One region of the Streptomyces sp. NPDC026500 genome, then DNA from elsewhere that is predicted to be linked to it. Evidence: riboswitches for the same ligand, from Rfam matches in the RefSeq annotation. Region 1 holds a riboswitch; each other region holds the start of a gene.
What was found. Region 1 has a riboswitch for cyclic di-AMP ahead of ACZ4N5_RS31890 (C40 family peptidase). Riboswitches for the same ligand answer to the same signal wherever they lie in the genome.
Positions count from the first base shown of each region.

Region 2: another riboswitch for cyclic di-AMP. It lies ahead of ACZ4N5_RS00080 (M23 family metallopeptidase); the one in region 1 lies ahead of ACZ4N5_RS31890 (C40 family peptidase).
Region 3: another riboswitch for cyclic di-AMP. It lies ahead of ACZ4N5_RS14040 (M23 family metallopeptidase); the one in region 1 lies ahead of ACZ4N5_RS31890 (C40 family peptidase).

Region 1 is NZ_JBVHQB010000021.1:85,778-90,419, reverse strand. Features, by position in the region: gene pcrA (DNA helicase PcrA) at 1-1,756, opposite strand, end outside; cyclic di-AMP (ydaO/yuaA leader) riboswitch at 2,394-2,547, shown strand; gene ACZ4N5_RS31890 (C40 family peptidase) at 2,556-3,740, shown strand; gene ACZ4N5_RS31885 (tellurite resistance/C4-dicarboxylate transporter family protein) at 3,907-4,642, shown strand, end outside.
Region 2 is NZ_JBVHQB010000001.1:22,942-27,583, reverse strand. Features, by position in the region: tRNA gene ACZ4N5_RS00090 (tRNA-Met) at 105-178, shown strand; gene ACZ4N5_RS00085 (PP2C family protein-serine/threonine phosphatase) at 488-1,585, shown strand; cyclic di-AMP (ydaO/yuaA leader) riboswitch at 1,891-2,047, shown strand; gene ACZ4N5_RS00080 (M23 family metallopeptidase) at 2,060-3,094, shown strand; gene ACZ4N5_RS00075 (aldo/keto reductase) at 3,318-4,262, shown strand; gene ACZ4N5_RS00070 (PrsW family intramembrane metalloprotease) at 4,375-4,642, opposite strand, start outside.
Region 3 is NZ_JBVHQB010000006.1:254,266-258,907, reverse strand. Features, by position in the region: gene ACZ4N5_RS14050 (M16 family metallopeptidase) at 1-1,191, shown strand, start outside; gene ACZ4N5_RS14045 (M16 family metallopeptidase) at 1,188-2,576, shown strand; cyclic di-AMP (ydaO/yuaA leader) riboswitch at 2,792-2,951, shown strand; gene ACZ4N5_RS14040 (M23 family metallopeptidase) at 2,964-3,728, shown strand; gene ACZ4N5_RS14035 (GntR family transcriptional regulator) at 3,925-4,617, shown strand.

The DNA.
Region 1 (4,642 bases):
GCGTCTCGTCCTGAGGGTCGGTCGACGCCTGCAACTCGGCGAGATAACCGGTGCGTTCGAGGACGGCCTCCAGAATGGTGGCCGGACCCGCGCCGGACTCGACGACGGTGCGCAGGTCCTCCATCAGCGTGTTGAACCGCTTGACCGCGTTGGTGGAGCGCGCGGCCATCCCGTAGGCCTCGTCGACGCGGCGAAGCGCCTGCGGGAAGCTGATCTTCTCGCGCTGCGACAGGGCGTCGATCATCGCCTCGGCGCGGTCGCCGATGCCGCGCTTGGGCACGTTCAGGATGCGGCGCATCGGGACCGAGTCCTCGGGGTTGGACAGCACCCTGAGGTACGCCAGGACGTCCCGGACCTCCTTGCGCTCGTAGAAGCGGACGCCGCCGACGACCTTGTAGGGCAGGCCTACGCGGATGAAGACCTCTTCGAAGACACGGGACTGCGCGTTCGTACGGTAGAAGACCGCGACGTCGCCGGCCTTGGCCTCGCCCGCGTCGGTGAGACGGTCTATCTCGTCGGCGACGAACTGGGCCTCGTCGTGCTCGGTGTCCGCGACGTAGCCCGTGATGTTCGAGCCCGCGCCCGCGTTGGTCCACAGGTTCTTGGGGCGGCGGGACTCGTTGCGCTCGATGACCGCGTTGGCGGCGGACAGGATCGTCTGGGTGGAGCGGTAGTTCTGCTCCAGGAGGATCGTCGTCGCGTTCGGGTAGTCCTCCTCGAACTGGAGGATGTTGCGGATGGTCGCGCCGCGGAAGGCGTAGATCGACTGGTCCGCGTCACCCACGACGCACAGCTCGGCGGGGGGCAGGTCGAACTCGCTGGGCGGTACGTCCACGGGGTGCTCGGAGTTGCCCACGAGCTCCCGGACGAGCGCGTACTGCGCGTGGTTGGTGTCCTGGTACTCGTCGACCAGGACGTGCCGGAAGCGGCGGCGGTAGTGCTCGGCGACGTCCGGGAAGGCACGCAGCAGATTGACCGTGGTCATGATCAGGTCGTCGAAGTCGAGCGCGTTGGCCTCGCGCAGCCGCGACTGGTACATCGCGTACGCCTGGGCGAGGGTCTTCTCGAAGCCGTCGGTGGCCTGGGCCGCGAAGTCCTCCTCGTCGATCAGCTCGTTCTTCAGGTTCGAGATCTTGGCGCTGAACGACTTCGGCGGGAAACGCTTGGGGTCGAGGTCGAGATCACGGCAGACGAGCGCCATCAGACGCTTGGAGTCGGCGGCGTCGTAGATCGAGAACGACGAGGTGAATCCGAGCGTCTTGCTCTCGCGGCGGAGGATGCGGACACAGGCGCTGTGGAAGGTCATCACCCACATCGCGTTGGCGCGCGGGCCCACGAGCGCCTCGACGCGCTCCTTCATCTCGCCCGCGGCCTTGTTCGTGAAGGTGATCGCGAGGATCTGGCCGGGGTGGACATTGCGCTCGCCGAGCAGATGCGCGATCCGGTGGGTGAGCACCCGGGTCTTGCCGGAGCCGGCGCCGGCCACGATGAGCAGCGGCGAGGCGGAGTGCACCACGGCCGCGCGCTGGTTCTCGTTCAGTCCGTCCAGCAGGGCCGCCGGGTCCACGGCGGGGCGGGGCGCGCCGTCTCGGTAGTACGCGTCCCGGCTCGGCGGCATGTCGAACTTCCCGCCGAACAGATCGTCCGGAACCGGCTCCGGTACGTGATCGTCCTCGGGCGGCGGCGGGTGTTCGTCCTCGTGGGCCCCGGAGGGCTTGAGGTCCGCCAGGAAGCTGTCGTCAAAGAGGCTGCTCATCGCTCTCCGAGTCTAGGCCGCCCCACTGACAGCCCGCCGCCACCCCGAGAACTCGACCGGAACTCGTGACGCGAATCCCGGGCGGACGGGCGTCCGGCCACAACACCTCACCATCCGTGACCACACACCGCCGATCGGTCACCCCGGGCGAGGGATCGGACGGGCGGAGTCGGCATCGGCATCGGCGCCGCCATCGACGTCGATCGGCATCGACATCGACATCGGCCCGGAATCCGAACAGGCGACGGCACGTCGGCACGCCGGCAGCGATGCGCCACTCCCGAGCGAGCTGCCACCCCGTGCCCCGCGGGAGTCTCCGCCCCATGCCCACAGAAGCCGCTCAGAGCGGGAAGCCGTCGCCGCAGACGGGCGCCCCGCCGCCGCGAGAGCGGCGACGGGGCGGCGCGCCACCCCGCGAGGGAGCCGCGGCATGAAGGGCGCAGGTGCCCAATAGGGGCCGCATTGCGGATGGATCACCGCGAATGCATCACAGGAGACGGAGCACACGGGAATGGTCACGAAAATGTATCGGGCATATCGCACATCAACCTTCACACGGGCCACACCAGTTGGCTAGCGTGCCGGAAGGCCACTCGACCGCAACCGGCGAACCTCGCCGGGCCGGGCGGCCTCCGCCGAGTTCGGCACGCCCACGAGGCCGCCGGAGCCGGGGACCCACCGACCTTGGGGTGAATCGGTCCGACCGCCTTGTGCGCGGACCGTAGGGCAACCTTCCGGAACCACCCGCCCGAACCCGACAGCTAACTCGGTAGGCGGATGACGGAAGGAGTCGCCTCTCTTGGCGTCGCACCGCAAATGGCGTCCTACGGGTACGCGCATCGCAGGCATACGGACCCCGGCCCTCGCCACGGCGGCCCTCACCTCCGTGGCCCTGCTCTCCCAGACGGCGAACGCCGCCCCCTCGGCCGAGCCCAAACCCAGCATCGAAGAGGTCTCGAAGAAGGTCAACGACCTCTACCACCAGGCCGAGACGGCCACCGACAAGTACAACGCGACCAGGGAGAAGACCGCCAAGCAGCGGAAGCGCGTCGACACCCTGCTCGACGACGTCGCCCAGCGCACCGAGAAGCTCAACACCGCGCGCGAGGAGCTGGGTTCCTTCGCCGCGGCGCAGTACCGCACCGGGGCCGCGGCGCCCAGCACCGCGACACTGCTGCTCGCCGACAACCCGCAGGACTACTTCGACCAGACCCAGCTGATGAGCCGTCTGACGACCCGCCAGAAGGCGGCCGTGGACGACTACATCACGGAGCAGGCCGCCACCACCAAGAAGCGCGCGGAGGCCAGTCGGAGCCTGCAGTCGCTGACCGCCTCGCAGAACGCGCTCAGGACGTCCAAGGCCGCGGTGCAGCGCAAGCTCAGCGAGGCCCGCAGCCTGCTCTCGAAGCTCGACGCCGAGGAGAAGGCGCGGCTGGCGGCGATCGAGAAGAAGAAGCAGGAGCAGGCCACGGCCAAGGCGGCCGAGCTGGCACGGCAGCAGGCGGCCGCCGAGAAGGCCGCCCAGCAGCAGTCGTCGGGCACGACGACCGGATCGACGACCGGATCGACGACCGGTTCGACTGCCGGATCCGCGACGGGATCGACGGCCACGGACTCCTCGTACGCGACGAAGGCGGCCAAGGCGCTCTCCTTCGCCCGCGCGCAGATCGGCAAGCCGTACGTCTGGGGCGCCACCGGCCCGGACTCGTACGACTGCTCGGGCCTGACCCAGGCCGCCTGGAGGGCCGCCGGCGTCAGCCTTCCGCGCGTCACCTACGACCAGGTGAACGCGGGGACGACGGTCTCCCTCGCTGACGCCCAGCCCGGTGACCTGGTCTTCTTCTACAGCGACATCAGCCACGTCGGCCTCTACATCGGCAACGGCATGATGATCCACGCACCGAAGCCGGGAGCGTACGTCCGCGAGGAATCGATCTACTACGACGGCACCTCGGCGATCCACAGCGTGGTGCGCCCGGCGTAGACCGGGGCGCGAGCGCCCTTCGCGAGGCACGCGCGCGTGGAGCGGCTGAAGCCCCACGCGCGCGTGCCCCGCATTTCGTACCCCCCGCACGCGTGCCCGGTGTTTTCGTGCGCCCCACGCGCGTGCCCCGCCGGCAACCGGTGCGGAGATCCCTAGCATCGGGCGCATGCCAGACACACCGGACATGCCGGACACCGCTTCGTTCCGCGCCTGGTGGGCGGGGCGGTCGCCCGCCGCCGGGACCGCCGTCATGGCCACCGGCATCATCTCGATCGGGCTGCACCTGACCGGCTACGAGACCCTCTCCCGGATCGCGCTGGTCCTCGCGTCGCTCGCCTGGCTCGGGCTCGCCGCGGACTTCCTCGTCCGGCTGGTGGGCGACCGGGAGCAATGGATGCGGCAGGCCGGCACGCCGGCCGGGCTCAACGCGGTCGCGGCGACCACCGTGCTCGGCACCCGGATCTCCGAACTGGGGTGGCAGGGCCTCGCCGAGGCCCTGCTCGCACTGTCGGCGGCGCTCTGGCCGATCCTGCTCGTCGCCGTCGTACGGCACTGGCGGCGCCGTATGGCGGGAGAGGTGTTCCTCGTCTGCGTGGCCACGCAGGGGCTCTCGGTCCTCGGCTCGACGATCGCCGGCGCCGTGGGCTCGGACTGGCTGGCGCACGCCGCGATGGTGCTGTTCTGGCTGGGGATCGTGCTCTACGGGGTGTCGTTCGGGCACTTCGACCTGTGGGAGGTGAAGCGGGGTGCCGGGGACCACTGGGTGGCGGGCGGCGCGCTCGCGATCTCGGCGCTGGCCGGGGCGGGACTCGTCGCCGCGCACCACGTGAACATCTACCTGTGGAACAACGACGACCAGGGCGTCCTGCGCGCCGCGACCGGCACACTGCTCGTGCTCGACC
Region 2 (4,642 bases), on a different contig from region 1:
GTCGTGCGCAACGGCGTCGGCGAATGCCCGCCGACGCCGCCGAAGGGGTGCGTCTGAACGTGTGTGCTTCGGGTCCCGCGGATGGCGTACACTGGTCCTAACGACGCGGGGTGGAGCAGCTCGGTAGCTCGCTGGGCTCATAACCCAGAGGTCGCAGGTTCAAATCCTGTCCCCGCTACTCAAGGCCAAGGGCCGGAACTCGGATTCACGAGTTCCGGCCCTTGGTGTTTGTCCCGGGGCCGGTTCTCTCCCGGGATCGTCCTCCCACCCGGCCCTTTCTGCTGGGTCCTTCTCTCAGCCCCTTCTCCCGGGAGGTTCCCTCCGGCAGTCGGCGGCATCCCCCGGTCGGGCCACACCGGTCGCCCGCCGTCGGAGCTCCGGGTCTTCTGGACGGGTGGGGCAGCCAGGAGGTGAGCAGCGGACCGGAGAACTCCATGACCGGGCCGACGGGCCGTCGTCCGGCGGCCGCGGGCCCAGGAACGCCCCGTTGCCCGCTCCGGCGGCAGCGGGTTCCCGCAGGATCTCCTTCGCGCGCGCCTTCGTCCGGACCCTGCCCGCGCTGCTCGTCGTCGCCGGGATCTTCTACGACTACTTCACCCCGGGTGACTACACCGCGGCCCCCCTCTTCACGGCCGCACCCCTGGTCGCCGCGCCCCTCTACTCGCTGCGTGGCACCGTCCTCGCCGGCGTCGGCGCCGTCGGCGCGGTGTTCCTGGTCCACTCTCTGCTCGGCATCGTCCTTCAGGTCGACGCGGTCACCGAGACGGTCACCGTGGCGACGGCCGCCATTCTCGCCGTCCTCCTCAACATCGTCGTCCGGCGCGGTGACGAACGGCTCGCCTCCGTCCGGGAGATCGCCGAGTTCGCGCAGCGCGCCGTGCTGCCCGAGCCCGCGGAGCGGATCGACGGCCTCGATGTCGCGGCCCGCTACGAGGCGGCTCAGGAGGACGCGTTCATCGGCGGTGACCTGTACGCGGTGCAGGACTCCCCGTACGGCGTGCGGCTGGTCGTCGGGGACGTACGGGGGAAGGGGATGACCGCGGTGGCCGCCGTCGCCGTGGTGGTCGGCGCGTTCCGGGAGGCGGCCGAGCAGGAGCCGACACTGGAGGCGGTCGCACGGCGCCTGGAGCGGGCGCTGACGCGCCCGGGCACCCTGCACGAGAGCCCTGACGCGTTCGAGGAGTTCACCACCGCCGTCCTCGCGGAGATCCCGCGCGACGAGGACGTCGTCCGCATCGTCAACCGCGGCCATCCGCCGCCCCTGCTCCTGCATCCCGACGGCACGCTCGTCACGCTCGGCGCCGAGCCCTTCGCGCTGCCGCTCGGGATGAGCGAGCTGGGAACCTGGCCCGACCGGGCGGTACAGAGCCGCTTTGCGCGCGGGGCGATGCTGCTCCTGCACACGGACGGGCTGTCCGAGGCCCGCGATTCACGCGGGACGTTCTACGATCCGGCCGCGTGGCTGGCCGGACGGGTCTTTCCCGGCCCCGACGCGCTGTTGACCGCCCTCTCCGAGGCGGTCCGCCGGCATACGGGCGGCGCTTTGACGGACGACATGGCGCTGCTCGCCGTCCGGCGCTTTTGACGGGTGCTCGCTGAGGGGATCTCCGCAGAGCTCGGGAGGTCCTTCGCGTGCCACACGTACGGCCATTTCAGGCATGGTCACGAACGGTGATCGGACCGTTCCCCTCCGCATAACATCTGACATACCGTCAAGGGAATCCGTGTCGACGGGATAGGGTCAACTCGCCCGTTTTTCACCGCTCATGACCTCAAAGTCCAGGCCAAAAGCCGTTAATGATCAGCCCGAACAGCTTGGAATTCGGTGCCTGAGTCTATTAACGTTCGATAACGCAGCGCGGTCGTTACAGCCGTCACAAGAGGTGGCTCCGTGCGCACGTGCCGAATCCCGCAAGGGAACCGGGGAACCATCAACTTGGGGTGAATCGAGCGTATTCCGCCGTGGGAACACGGTGGCTATACGCGCGTAGGAGACCTTCCTGCTCCGAACCCGTCAGCTAACCCGGTAGGCGGCAAGGAAGCAAAGGAGTGCGCCCACGTGGCATCCGACCGGCCCGCTCAGCCGACCTCGTTCGCGCCGAATGACACACATACCTTCGGCTACGGCAAGGACGAGGGCCCCTGGGAGGAGTGGAACCCCACCGAGGATTCCGTTCTTCCCGTCCGCGGCCGGCACCGCACGGGCAAGCAGCGCGGCGGAGGACTCGCCCGCAGCTCCACGGTTCTCGGCGTAGGCGTCATAGCCGCCGTCGGCGCGGGTGGCATCGCCAGCGCCGCGCCGGGCAAGCCGCCCGTCTCGATCTCGCTGCCCGACCTGTCGTCGGTCACCCAGTCCGCCAAGGCCCTGATATCGGACGGTGGATCCAGCGCCCCCAAGGGCTCCACGACTCCGCTCACCAATGCCGGTCTGACCAGCGCCGACGCGGCGCAGGGTGCCACGGACGCGGGTGAGGCGCTGCGCTCCCGCATCATGCAGCAGGCCCAGTCGCAGCAGAACCAGGCCGACACCGCCACGCAGCAGGCAGCCCAGGCCGCCGCCGCGAAGAAGGCCGTCGCGCTCGCCGCCAAGCAACAGGACGACGCGGAGGCCAAGGCCGCCGCCGCGAAGCAGAAGGCGGAGGAGGAGGCCAAGGCGAAGGCCGAGACCGAGCGACTCGCCGAGCTCGCCAAGAGCTACTCGCTGCCGACCTCCTCGTACACCCTGACCTCGCGCTTCGGCGAGGCCGGCTCCATGTGGTCCTCCGGCTACCACACCGGCCTCGACTTCGCGGCGCCCACCGGCACGCTCATCAAGGCGATCCACAGCGGCACCATCACCGAGGCCGGCTGGGCGGGTTCGTACGGCTACCGCACGATCCTCACCCTCGACGACGGTACGGAGCTGTGGTTCTGCCACCAGTCGTCGATCAGCGTCAGCGTGGGCCAGAAGGTCGCCACGGGTGATGTCATCGGACGCGTGGGCGCGACGGGCAACGTCACCGGGCCGCACCTGCACCTCGAAGTGCACCCCGGCGGCGCCGCCACCGGCATCGACCCGATGGCGTGGCTCCAGAGCAAGGGCCTCAACCCCTGATCCGTACGGGCTCCTGAGCCGTACGAGCCGTACGGCGTCCGACGCGGGCGGGTGTGACCCCTGACGCGTGCCGTACGCATGTCCTCCCCGATCTCCGGCGGCCCTGACGTCATCCCCCCCGACGTCAGGACCGCCGGTCAGGCGGATACGGACGCCTGCGCGCACCGGCCCGTCCGGAGTGAGCGCGGAATACATGCATCCGGCACGGGTGTTGACGTCGTACATGACTTCTCTTCGCAAGCTCGGTTCGTCCGACCTCGAGGTCTTCCCGCTCTCCCTCGGCGGCAACGTCTTCGGCTGGACGGCCGACGAGACCCGGTCCTTCGCCGTGCTCGACGCCTACGCGGCCGCCGGCGGCAACTTCCTCGACACCGCCGACTCCTACTCGGCGTGGGTCGAGGGCAACGAGGGCGGCGAGTCCGAGACCATCATCGGCAAGTGGCTGAAGACCCGCGGCAACCGTGCGGAGATCGTGGTCGCCACCAAGGTCAGCCAGCACCCCGCGTACCCCGGGCTGTCCGGTGCCAACATCAAGGCCGCGGCCGACGCGTCGCTGCGCCGTCTGGGCACCGACCACATCGACCTCTACTACACGCACTTCGACAAGCCGGAGGTGCCGGTCGACGAGATCATCGGCGCCCTCGACGAACTGGTGAGGGCCGGCAAGGTGCGGCACATCGCCGCCTCCAACATCTCGCCGGAGCGGCTCCGGGAGTCCCTGGAGTTCTCCGACCGCGAGGGCCTCGCGCGCTACGTCGCGCTCCAGCCGCAGTACAACCTGGTCTCGCGCGACACCTACGAGGGCGCCCTGCGGGACGTCGCCTCCCGGGCCGGTCTGGCCGCCGTCCCCTACTTCGGACTCGCCGCCGGTTTCCTCACCGGCAAGTACCGCCCGGGAACGACCGTCGACTCGCCCCGGGCGGCGGGCGCGGCCAAGCACCTCGGCACGGAACGCGGGCCGCGGGTCCTCGCCGCCCTCGACGAGATCGCCGGGGCCCACGGCGTCGCGGTGCCGACGGTCGCCCTCGCCTGGCTGGCCGCACAGCCGACGGTCGCCGCGCCGATCGCCTCCGCGCGCACGGTGGAGCAGCTTCCGGCGCTGCTGGGGGTCGCGGACCTGGTGCTGACGGACGAGGAACTGACGCTGTTGTCGAAGGCCTCGGCGTAAGCAGGGGCCGAGCGTCGGCGCGGCACCGCCGGTGTCGACCGGTTGTGCCGCGTGCCGGGAGCGTCGTGTTCCCGGGGTGACGGATTCCGGGCGTGCCAGGGCTGTTCCGCGCCTATGTGCGGTACGGGTTGTACGCGGGATACGGAGCCGGCGCCGACGCCTGTGCCGGTGGTCCGTAGGGCTGCGCGGGCGGGGCGGCGTACCCGTATCCATGGGCCGGCCAGGGCGGTGGCGCGGGCAGCGGTGTCGTCGCGCGGGCCGCGTAGGCGAGGGCCGGGCGGGCGATCTCCCGGCGGCGCCACAGCTCGTCGAGCAACTCGCGCTCCCGTACGACGAAATCGGCGCCGGCTCGGCCCCGGCGGCCCCGGTGGCGCAGGAAC
Region 3 (4,642 bases), on a different contig from region 1:
ACCGGACTCGCCCACCTCTTCGAGCACCTGATGTTCCAGGGCTCCAAGCAGGTCCACGGCAACGGTCACTTCGAACTCGTCCAGGGTGCCGGCGGCTCGCTCAACGGCACGACGAGTTTCGAGCGCACCAACTACTTCGAGACCATGCCCACCCACCAGCTGGAGCTCGCCCTCTGGCTGGAGGCCGACCGCATGGGCTCGCTGCTCGCGGCTCTGGACGACGAGTCCATGGAGAACCAGCGCGACGTCGTCAAGAACGAGCGCCGGCAGCGTTACGACAACGTCCCGTACGGCACCGCGTTCGAGAAGCTCACCGCGTTCTCGTACCCCGAGGGCCACCCGTACCACCACACCCCGATCGGGTCGATGGCCGACCTGGACGCGGCCACCCTGGAGGACGCCCGAGCGTTCTTCCGCACCAACTACGCGCCCAACAACGCGGTCCTGTCGGTCGTCGGCGACATCGACCCGGAGCAGACGCTCGTCTGGGTCGAGAAGTACTTCGGCTCCATCCCCGGGCACGACGGCAAGGCCGCTCCGCGGGACGGCTCGCTGCCCGACATCATCGGCGAGCAGCTGCGCGAGGTCGTCGAGGAGGACGTCCCGGCGCGCGCCCTGATGGCCGCCTACCGGCTCCCGGAGGACGGCACGCGCGCGTGCGACGCGGCCGACCTGGCGCTCACCGTCCTCGGCGGCGGCGAGTCCTCACGGCTGTACAACCGGCTCGTACGCCGTGACCGCACCGCCGTCGCGGCCGGGTTCGGCCTGCTGCGGCTCGCCGGAGCGCCCTCCCTGGGATGGCTGGACGTGAAGACGTCCGGCGACGTCGAGGTCCCGGTGATCGAGGCCGCCGTCGACGAGGAGCTCGCCCGGTTCGCCGAGGAGGGCCCGACAGCCGAGGAAATGGAGCGCGCGCAGGCCCAGTTGGAGCGCGAGTGGCTCGACCGGCTCGGCACCGTCGCTGGCCGCGCCGACGAACTGTGCCGGTACGCCGTCCTGTTCGGCGACCCGCAGCTCGCCCTGACCGCCGTGCAGCGCGTCCTCGACGTCACGGCGGAGGAGGTCCAGGAGGCCGCCAAGGCCCGCCTGCGCCCCGACAACCGCGCGGTGCTCGTCTACGAGCCGACCACCGCCGAAGCCACCGACGCGGCTGACTCCGCCGACGAGACCGACGAGGAGGCGGCGAAGTGACCGAGCTCGCCACCATGGACTTCCACCCGCAGCCCCAGGCCGGCCGGCCCAAGCCGTGGGCGTTTCCCGCCCCCCAGCGCGGCACCCTGGACAACGGTCTGACCGTGCTCCGCTGCCATCGCCCCGGCCAGCAGGTCGTCGCCGTCGAGGTCATCCTCGCCGCGCCGCTGGAGGCCGAGCCCGCGGGCCTGGACGGCATCGCCACGATCATGGCGCGCGCCTTCTCCGAGGGCACCGACAAGCACTCGGCCGAGGACTTCGCCGCCGAACTGGAGCGCTGCGGCGCCACACTCGACGCGCACGCCGACCACCCCGGTGTACGCCTGTCCCTCGAAGTCCCGGTCTCGCGCCTGGCCAAGGCGCTGGGCCTGCTCTCCGACGCGCTGCGGGCCCCCGCGTTCGCGGACAGCGAGGTCGAGCGGCTGGTGCGCAACCGGCTGGACGAGATCCCGCACGAGACGGCCAATCCCGCCCGTCGTGCCGCCAAGGAGCTCTCCAAGGAGCTGTTCCCGGCGAGCGCGCGCATGTCGCGCCCGCGCCAGGGCACCGAGGAGACCGTCCAGAAGATCGACTCCGTGGCCGTACGCGCCTTCTACGACAGGCACGTACGCCCCGCGACGGCCACCGCCGTCGTCGTCGGTGACCTGACCGGTGTCGACCTCGACGAGCTGCTCGGCGACACGCTGGGCTCCTGGACGGGTTCGTCCGCCGAGCCGCGTCCCGTGCCGCCGGTGAGCGCCGACGACACCGGCCGCGTGATCATCGTCGACCGCCCCGGCGCCGTCCAGACGCAGCTGCTCATCGGCCGGGTCGGCGCCGACCGGCACGACCGCGTGTGGCCCGCCCAGGTGCTCGGCACCTACTGCCTCGGCGGCACCCTCACCTCACGTCTCGACCGCGTCCTGCGCGAGGAGAAGGGCTACACCTACGGCGTACGGGCGTTCGGCCAGGTCCTGCGCTCCGCGCCGGACGGCACCGGTGTCGCGATGCTCGCCATCAGCGGCTCGGTGGACACCCCGAACACCGGTCCGGCCCTCGACGACCTGTGGAAGGTGCTGCGCACCCTCGCGGCCGAGGGGCTGACCGACACGGAGCGCGACGTCGCCGTGCAGAACCTGGTGGGTGTCGCGCCCCTCAAGTTCGAGACGGCGGCAGCCGTGGCGAGCACGCTCGCGGACCAGGTCGAGCAGTACCTGCCGGACGACTACCAGGCGACGCTCTATCAGCAACTGGCCGCCACCGGCACGGTGGAGGCCACCGCGGCCGCGGTGAGCGCCTTCCCGATGGACCGTCTGGTGACCGTCCTGGTGGGCGACGCCGCGACGATCGAGGAGCCGGTCAAGGCCCTCGGAATCGGTGAAGTCAGCGTGGTGGCCGCCGAGTAGGGCCCGTGCGACCGAGGAGGGCCCTGGTGACTGAAGAGTCGTCAGGGCTCTCTTTTTCCCGCATGCGGTCCCCAAGATGTCCGTATTCGTGCGGGAGTTGCCCTTCTGCCCTGTGGGATGCGTTACAAAAATCGTGATCCGTTTGTTGTTCGAATGACACCACGTTTAGCGTCGGTCCGGCTGTTCGCCACGCACTGCGCCGCGCCCGCGGCACCGGACAGTCATCGCCGAGTCCCCTATGGCGCGAGTCAGGGGAGCCGGGGACCCACACGTAGTCCCTGGGGTGAATCGGACGCCCTCCCCGGAGGGGGTCCGTAGGAGACCTTCCTGCTCCGAACCCGTCAGCTAACCCGGTAGGCGAGAGGGAAGGAAAGGATCAGCCCCTACATGGCGTTCACCTGTGGCACCGGCAAGCATCGTCGTCCGAGCCGGGTGCACAGCACCACCACGACCGCCGTCGGGGTCGCGGCGCTCACCACCACCGGTGTGATCGGAACCCTGGCCGCCCCCGCGTTCGCGGCGGAAGCCTCCGTCGAGCAGACCGGGCTGACCCAGGCCGTCACCCTCGGCGACTCGGTCGCCGACCAGATCGACGCCCAGGCCTTCGCCCAGCAGCGTGCCGCCGACGAGGCCGCCGCGCGGAAGCAGGCCGAGCAGACCGCGCGCAAGCACGCCGCGGAGCAGGCCGCGAAGTCCCGCGAGGCCAAGGAGCGCGCCGCCCGTGAGGCCGAGCGCAAGCGCCTGAACACGTTCGTCATCCCGATCACCGGTTCGTACATCTCCACCGGCTACCAGGCCAGCAGCAGCCTCTGGTCCTCCGGCAGCCACACCGGCGTCGACTTCCACGCCGCGTACGGCACCTCGGTCCACGCCGTGGGCTCCGGCACCGTCGTCACGGCCGGCTGGGGCGGCGCCTACGGCAATCAAATAGTGATCAAGATGCACGACGGGACGTACACCATGTACGGCCACCTGTCGTCCATCGGTGTGTCCGTGGGGCAGACGGTCACTCCGGGGCAGCAGATCGGCCTCTCCGGGGACACCGGCAACACCACCGGACCGCACCTTCACTTCGAGGCCCGTACGACCGCGGAGTACGGCTCGGACATCGACCCGGTCGCGTACCTGCGCTCGCACGGAGTCAACGTCTGACGACCGCTTCGCGGCTTCTTCACCGCTTTTGATGCCCCGGCTCAACGAGCCGGGGCATCATCGTTTCCGGAGGCCCTCTGTCCAAAAAATATCCATGGATTCAGGCCCGCCATCGGAAATTCAGGCTTCCTGCAATAGAGTCACTGAACAAGCGTCAATCGATGGCGTTTCGCGGGGATTAAAGCGGAGGTCGGTCATGCGTATTCCGGCGCACTCGGTATGCACGGCGATCCGTGACGACATCGTCGCGGGTGTCTACGAGCGCGGCGGCCGGCTCACCGAGGAACTGCTCGCGCGGCGCTACGGCGTCTCGCGCGTCCCCGTGCGCGAGGCTCTGCGCACCCTGGAGGCCGAGGGCTTCGTGGTCACCCGCCGGCACGCGGGCGCGTGCGTCGCGGAACCCAGCGAGCAGGAGGCCGCGGACCTCCTGGAGATGCGCATGCTGCTGGAACCGCTGGGCGCCGCGAGGGCCGCCCAGCGGCGTACGGAGGCCCACCTCAAGGTGCTGCGAGGCCTCGTCAGGCTGGGGCAGGAGCGTTCCAGGAGAGGCCACAGCGAGGATCTGCGCTCTCTGGGCGGCTGGTTCCACGAGACGCTCGCACAGGCGTCCGGCAGCCCCGCGTTGACCTCCACGCTCGCCCAGCTGCGACACAAGATCGCCTGGATGTACTCGGTGGACGCGCCGGCCAACCCCGCGGAGTCCTGGGCGGAGCACGGCGGGATCGTGGACGCGGTAGCCCGCGGCGACAGCGAGCGGGCCCGCGCGATCACGGCCCTGCACACCGAGCGCGCGACGACCGTGCACCGGCTCCGATTTCCCGGCGGCGAGCGGGCGGACCGTGTGAGAAGTTCGCAACATCCCGTAAACATGATGGGCCCGCGTCATTAACACGGGCGCCGTATACAAAGAGGGA